2 regions of the Streptomyces sp. GQ60 genome follow, and region 2 is predicted to be linked to the other one. Evidence: predicted binding sites of a transcription regulator. Region 2 holds the regulator's gene; the other holds the start of a gene.
What was found. The regulator HspR, encoded in region 2, represses chaperone genes until heat shock. The targets are predictions, from matches to a motif close to TTGAGNNNNNNNNNCTCAA.
Positions count from the first base shown of each region.

Region 1: lon (endopeptidase La) is a predicted target of HspR. The motif match lies at 1,754-1,772, and genes of this name have one in related genera.

Region 1 is NZ_JCAXEG010000001.1:831,165-834,568, forward strand. It holds gene AC6CKD_RS03890 (hypothetical protein) at 1-275, shown strand, start outside; gene AC6CKD_RS03895 (sulfurtransferase) at 550-1,413, shown strand; gene lon (endopeptidase La) at 1,795-3,404, shown strand, end outside.
Region 2 is NZ_JCAXEG010000027.1:13,220-16,623, reverse strand. It holds gene grpE (nucleotide exchange factor GrpE) at 1-254, shown strand, start outside; gene dnaJ (molecular chaperone DnaJ) at 324-1,511, shown strand; gene AC6CKD_RS35235 (heat shock protein transcriptional repressor HspR) at 1,513-1,965, shown strand; gene AC6CKD_RS35230 (helix-turn-helix transcriptional regulator) at 2,064-3,083, opposite strand; gene AC6CKD_RS35225 (hypothetical protein) at 3,274-3,402, shown strand; gene AC6CKD_RS35220 (Rieske (2Fe-2S) protein) at 3,402-3,404, shown strand, end outside.

The sequences.
Region 1 (3,404 bases), on a different contig from region 2:
GAGCCCTGCGCGACCTCGCCCTGTCCCGCACCCCGGCGGCTTCGCGGAGCCTCCAGGGCGTGGAGCGGACTCCGGAGGAGATCCAGGCGGCCCTGCTCGACCCGGCCGTCGACCGGGTGGTCGCCCTGCTGGACCCGGTGGGGCAGCCGCTGGACGGCTACCCGGCCGAGGCGGTGAAGCGCCAGACCCTGGTCTCCTCCTTCGACCTGTGCGCGGTGGAGGACGTGCGCGGCGCCCGCGTGGCCCTCTTCGCCCGGCCGGGCGACTGCCCGTAGCTCTCGGCGGCGCCGAGGGTCCCGCTCCGGGGCTGCGGTTCCTTCCCCTGGTCCACCGGCCCGGTCCGGTCCCGCCGTTCCCCTCCCAGGTCCACTCCGCGGCGGGTGCGCGAGCGCGGTCTGCGTCGACCGGTCGGGCTCGCCTCCCGGCCGCCTGTCGTGGCAACGCGCGCCGAAAGCCGGAGCGTTCGCAGGAAGGGGGAACGCAGGAGGGAGGATGGGCGGCGGGCCGCCGACCTCACCGGGGCCCGCCGACTTCTGCCGGAGGTGCCCCATGGACGCAGCCCGCCCCCGCCCCGACTCCCTCGTGCCGCCCGGTCCGCTCGTCGATGGCGCCTGGCTCGCGGAGCGACTCGGCATACCCGGACTCGTCGTCTTCGACGCCTCCGTCGGGGCACACCGCGACACGGGCCGGCGGATCCCGGGGGCCCGCCCCTTCGACCTGGACGGCGCGCTGTCCGACCACACCGCCGCCGCCCCGCACACCATGCCCGGCCCCGCCGCCTTCGCCGCGGCGATGCGCGCCCTCGGCGTCGACGACGGCAGTACGGTCGTCGCGTACGACGGCGCCGGGATCTACTCCAGCGCCCGCGCCTGGTGGATGCTGCGCGCCATGGGCTTCGACCGGGTGGCCGTCCTCGACGGCGGGCTGCCGGCCTGGCTCGCCGCGGGGCGGCCGGTGGAGCAGCGCCGGCCGGAGTACGAGGGCCCGCACGGCTCCTTCACGGCCCGGCCCCGCGCCGGGCTGCTGGTGGACGCGGCCACCGTCTCGGCGGCCCTGGCCGATCCGGCCGCCGCGGTGCTCGACGCCCGGACCCGCGAACGCTTCGCCGGCACCGCCCCCGAACCCCGTCCGGGCCTGCGCGGGGGCCACATGCCGGGCGCGGTCAACCTCCCGTTCGGCGAACTGCAGCGCCCCGACGGCCTGATGCGCCCCGCCGCGGAGCTCCGCGCGGCCTTCGGGGCGGCGGCGGGAGCGCGGGAGCGGCTGTACTTCAGCTGCGGATCCGGGGTCACCGCCTGCGTGCTCGCCCTCGGCGCCGACCTCGCCGGGTACGAGGACCTCGCGGTGTACGACGGCTCCTGGAGCGAGTGGGGCACCCCGTCCCCGGACCGGCCGGTCGTACAGGGCAGTTAGGCAGTCAGCCCGAAGCCGGGCGGGATCCCGGACCTCCCGACAGCCCGCGCCGCCCCCCTGCCCGGCATCCCCGGCCACCGAAACGCCACGGCCGCCGCCCCTCCGGCTTCCGCCCCGTCCGCTCCTGGCCCGGCCTCTCCGGCTCCGACTCCGACTCCGGCCTCGGTCCGGCCTCGGTCCGGCCTCGGTCCGGCCTCGGTCCGGCCTCGGTCCGGCCTCGGTCCGGCCTCCGGAGAGCGCGGCCCTGCCCCGAACTCGCCTTCATACGCGGTGACCTGGGTTTTTCCCGTGTTCGCCCCCGGCGAACGGGTGTCGGGGAACATTGGGGCGCGCACATGCATTGAGTCGGCATAGCTCAACTTCACTGCCGGAGGGAACATCATGGCTTCGACGTCCGTAACGCTCACCCTGCCCGTGCTGCCGCTCGACGACGAGGTCGTGCTGCCCGGGATGGTCGTTCCGCTGGACCTGTCCGACGCCGAGGTGCGGGGTGCCGTCGAGGCCGCGCAGGCCGCTGCCGCGGGTGGCAAGCCGAAGGTGCTCCTCGTGCCCCGCATCGACGGGAAGTACGCCGCCACCGGCGTGCTCGGGACCGTCGAGCAGGTGGGGCGGCTGTCCGACGGGGACCCCGGGGCGCTGATCCGGGGGCGCGGCCGGGTCCGTATCGGGGCCGGGACGACCGGCCCCGGCGCCGCGCTGTGGGTCGAGGGCGAGAGCGTGGACGAGGCGGTGCCCGATCCGCTGCCCGGGGCCGTCGCCGAGCTCGTCAAGGAGTACAAGGCGCTCGCCACGAGCTGGCTCAAGAAGCGCGGGGCCTGGCAGGTGGTGGACCGGGTGCAGCAGATCGAGGGCGTCGGAGCCCTCGCGGACAACTCCGGGTACTCCCCGTTCCTGACCGTCGAGCAGAAGGTGGAGCTGCTGGAGACGGCCGACCCCGTGGCCCGGCTGCGGCTCGCGATCAAGGCCCTCAGCGACCACCTCGCCGAGCAGGACGTCGCCGAGTCCATCGCCAAGGACGTCCAGGACGGTGTCGACAAGCAGCAGCGGGAGTTCCTGCTGAAGCGACAGTTGGACGCCGTGCGCAAGGAACTGCGCGAGCTCGGCGGGGAGAAGGACGGGGAGGAGTCCGACGACTACCGGGCCCGGGTCGAGGCCGCCGACCTGCCCGAGAAGGTACGGGAAGCCGCCCTCAAGGAGGTCGACAAGCTGGAGCGCTCCAGTGACCAGTCCCCCGAGGGGTCCTGGATCCGCACCTGGCTGGACACCGTGCTCGAACTGCCCTGGAACGAGCGGACCGAGGACGAGTACGACATCCGGGGAGCCCGCGCCGTGCTGGACGCGGAGCACGCCGGGCTGAGCGACGTGAAGGACCGGATCACCGAGTACCTGGCGGTGCGCAAGCGCCGCTCCGAGCGCGGGATGGGCGTCGTCGGCGGGCGCCGGGGCGGGGCCGTGCTGGCGCTCGTAGGCCCTCCGGGCGTCGGCAAGACCTCCCTCGGGGAGTCCGTGGCCCACGCCATGGGGCGCGAGTTCGTCCGCGTGGCCCTCGGCGGAGTCCGCGACGAGGCCGAGATCCGCGGGCACCGGCGTACGTACGTGGGCGCGCTGCCCGGCCGGATCGTACGGGCGATCAAGGAAGCCGGGTCCATGAACCCGGTCGTCCTGCTCGACGAGATCGACAAGGTCGGCTCCGACTTCCGGGGAGACCCTGCGGCGGCGCTGCTCGAAGTCCTCGACCCCGCCCAGAACCACACCTTCCGGGACCACTACCTGGAGGTGGAACTGGACCTGAGCGACGTGGTGTTCCTCGCCACCGCGAACGTGCTGGAGTCCATCCCCGAGGCCCTCGCGGACCGCATGGAACTGGTCCGCCTCGACGGCTACACCGAGGACGAGAAGGTGGTCATCGCCCGAGACCACCTGCTGCCCCGGCAGTTGGAGCGGGCCGGCCTGGCCGCGGAGGAAGTGGTCCTGGAGGAGGACGCGCTGCG
Region 2 (3,404 bases):
CCTTCGACCCGACGATCCACGAGGCCCTGATGCACTCGTACGCGCCGGACGTCACCGAGGACACCTGCGTGGCGATCCTGCAACCGGGGTACCGCATCGGCGAGCGTACGATCCGTCCCGCGCGGGTCGCGGTGGCCGAGCCCCAGCCGGGCGCGGCGCCGAAGTCCGAGGCCGCGGAGACCGTGTCCTCGGCGGACTCGGCTGACTCGTCGGACCCGTCGGACAAGGCCTCGGATGCCCCCGACGAGGGCTGAAGCTGCGGCGCCCTTCGTACGACGTGTAGGACCAGAAGCACGAGCAGGACGAGAGGAGGGACACCGGGGATGAGCACGAAGGACTTCGTCGAGAAGGACTACTACAAGGTCCTCGGTGTCCCGAAGGACGCCACCGAGGCCGAGATCAAGAAGGCGTACCGGAAGCTCGCCCGCGAGTTCCACCCGGACGCCAACAAGGGCGACGCCTCGGCCGAGGAGCGCTTCAAGTCGATCTCCGAGGCGAACGACATCCTCGGCGACCCGAAGAAGCGCAAGGAGTACGACGAGGCCCGCGCCCTGTTCGGCAACGGGGGCTTCCGCCCCGGCCCGGGCGGGGGCGGCGGCTCGTTCAACTTCGACCTCGGCGACCTCTTCGGAGGCCAGCCGCAGGGCGGCGCGGCCGGCGGCTTCGGCGGCGGCGGCCTGGGCGACGTCTTCGGCGGACTGTTCAACCGCGGCGGCGCCGGCGCGGGTGCGGGAACCCGTACCCAGCCGCGCCGCGGCCAGGACATCGAGTCGGAGGTCACCCTCTCCTTCACGGAGGCGGTGGACGGGGCCACGGTCCCGCTCCGGATGTCCTCGCAGTCGCCCTGCAAGGCCTGCTCCGGCACCGGCGACAAGAACGGCACGCCCCGCGTGTGCCCGACCTGCGTCGGCACCGGCCAGGTCTCGCGCGGCAGCGGCGGCGGCTTCTCGCTGACCGACCCCTGCGCGGACTGCAAGGGCCGCGGCCTCATCGCCGAGAACCCGTGCGACATCTGCAAGGGCAGCGGGCGGGCCCGCAGTTCCCGGACCATGCAGGTCCGGATCCCGGCGGGGGTCTCCGACTCCCAGCGGATCCGGCTGCGCGGCAAGGGCGCTCCGGGCGAGCGCGGCGGCCCGGCCGGCGATCTGTACGTGGTCGTGCACGTGGACGCGCACCCGGTCTTCGGCCGCAAGGACGACAACCTCACGGTGACCGTTCCGGTGACCTTCGCGGAGGCGGCGCTGGGAGCCGACATCAAGGTCCCGACCTTGAACGGCCCCTCGGTGACGCTGAAGCTGCCCCCGGGCACCCCGGGCGGCCGCACGATGCGGGCTCGCGGCAAGGGGGCGGTCCGCAAGGACGGCACCCGCGGCGACCTGCTCGTGACGGTGGAGGTCGCGGTCCCGACCGAGCTGAACGACAAGGCCCGCGAGGCCCTGGAGCTGTACCGCGAGGCGACGGAGTCCGAGGACCCGCGCTCCGCGCTGTTCGAGTCCGCGAAGGGAGCATGACATGGACGGCCGCCGTAGGAGCCAGTACCAGCTCACCGATGAGACCCCGGTCTACGTGATCTCGGTGGCCGCCCAGCTCTCGGGCCTGCATCCGCAGACCCTGCGCCAGTACGACCGCCTCGGCCTGGTCTCCCCGGGCCGTACGGCCGGGCGCGGCCGGCGCTACTCGGCCCGTGACATCGAACTGCTCCGCACGGTGCAGGCGCTGTCCCAGGAAGAGGGCATCAACCTGGCCGGCATCAAGCGGATCATCGAGCTGGAGAACCAGGTCGCCGCGCTCCAGCAGCGCGTGGCCGAGCTCTCGACGGCCGTGGACGGCGCCGCCGCCGTCCTCCAGCAGCGCGAGGCCCAGGTGCACGCCTCGTACCGGCGCGACCTGGTCCCGTACCAGCCTCCGCAGCCGGGCAGTGCCCTGGTCGTCTGGCGGCCGGCGCCCAAGCGCCCGATGGGCTGAGCGCGCCCGTACGGACGCGCGGAGAAGGCCCCGCCCCCGTTCCCGGGGCGGGGCCTTCCGCGTCCGCCACCGGGGCCCTGAGGGCCCCGGCGCGGCCCTCAGGGCCGGGAGTCCGGGTCCTCCAGGATCCCCGACCGGGCGATGAGGAAGCCCAGTTGCGCCCGGCTGCCGCTGCCCAGCGAGGCCGCCAGCTTGGCGATGTGGGCACGGCAGGTCCGTACGTTCATCCCCAGCCGGCGCGCGATGGCCTCGTCCACGTGCCCCTCGATGAGGAGCTGGGCGATGGAGCGCTGCACGCCGGAGATGCCGCCGGGGGTGTGCTGGTAGGTCACCTCCGCCGACAGCGGCACGGCGCGGTGCCACAACTGCTCGAACACCTTGATGAGGTAGTCGACCAGCCCGGGGTGGCGCAGTTCCAGGGCCGTCTTGCGGTCGTCGCTCGTGGGGATGAAAGCCACCGTGCGGTCGAAGATCATGAGACGCTCTATGAGCTCTTCGAGCGTGCGGATCTCGACCTTCCCCGCGGAGATCCGGTCCACGTAGGCGAGCGTGCCCTGACTGTGCCGCACGGTGTGCTGGTAGAGCGTGCGTATCCGGACCCCGCGGTTGACGAGGGGAGCGGCGCGCTCCAGCGCCTCCGTGAGGACGGACGTGGACCGCGCGCCGCCCGGCTGTACGGTCAGCACCTCGGTCCGGCATTCGGCGGTGGCCTGGTCGAGGGCGGTGTGGATCTGGTCGAAGCCCTCCAGCACGGTGATGGCGTGGGTGTTCGCGGGGCTCTGGGCGCTGATGGTCAGAAACGGCTCGAATGCGTCGGTGAGATCTATGGTGTCCCGGCGCCGGTCCTGAATCTCCCGTTCGAGCGGATGGAGCCGCTGGGCGAGCGCGACGGACGGCGGAACCGCGCGGAGCTGGTTCGCGTCATCGGGGTCGGGCCGCAGGAGAGCGAATTCGAGCAGGCAGGGGGCGTTCTCGACCTCGCCGCGAGCCACCCGGCCGGTGCTCAGCGCCGCCGTGTAGAGCCGCGTCCCCTCGGCGCACATGGACGTGACGGGGTGAGGATGTGTCGCCTTTGTGTTGTTTGTGGGCAAATCTCCACCCCCCAGGGTCCTGAACATGCAAGAACATGATGCATCGTCCCTGTGGCAGTGACGTGCCCGAATGAGCCATCGTCTGACACGCGGGGGAGAAGATTTCCATCAAGTGAGGACGAAGCCGACCATGTACAAGAGAATGCTTCGCTCGGTACTTGCCATTGGGTTCTCCGCCGCCGCGGTCTTTGGGGCAGTCAACGCCTTCGGTGGGGACGTGGGGGGTACCGGCGCGCTCGCCGTGTCGATAGGAACGACGCCGCCGGATCTGGGCTGGGACTCGATGCCCGGCGATCTGGGCTGGGACTCGGCCGTCGCGTCGAACAACGACCTCGGCTGGGACTGATG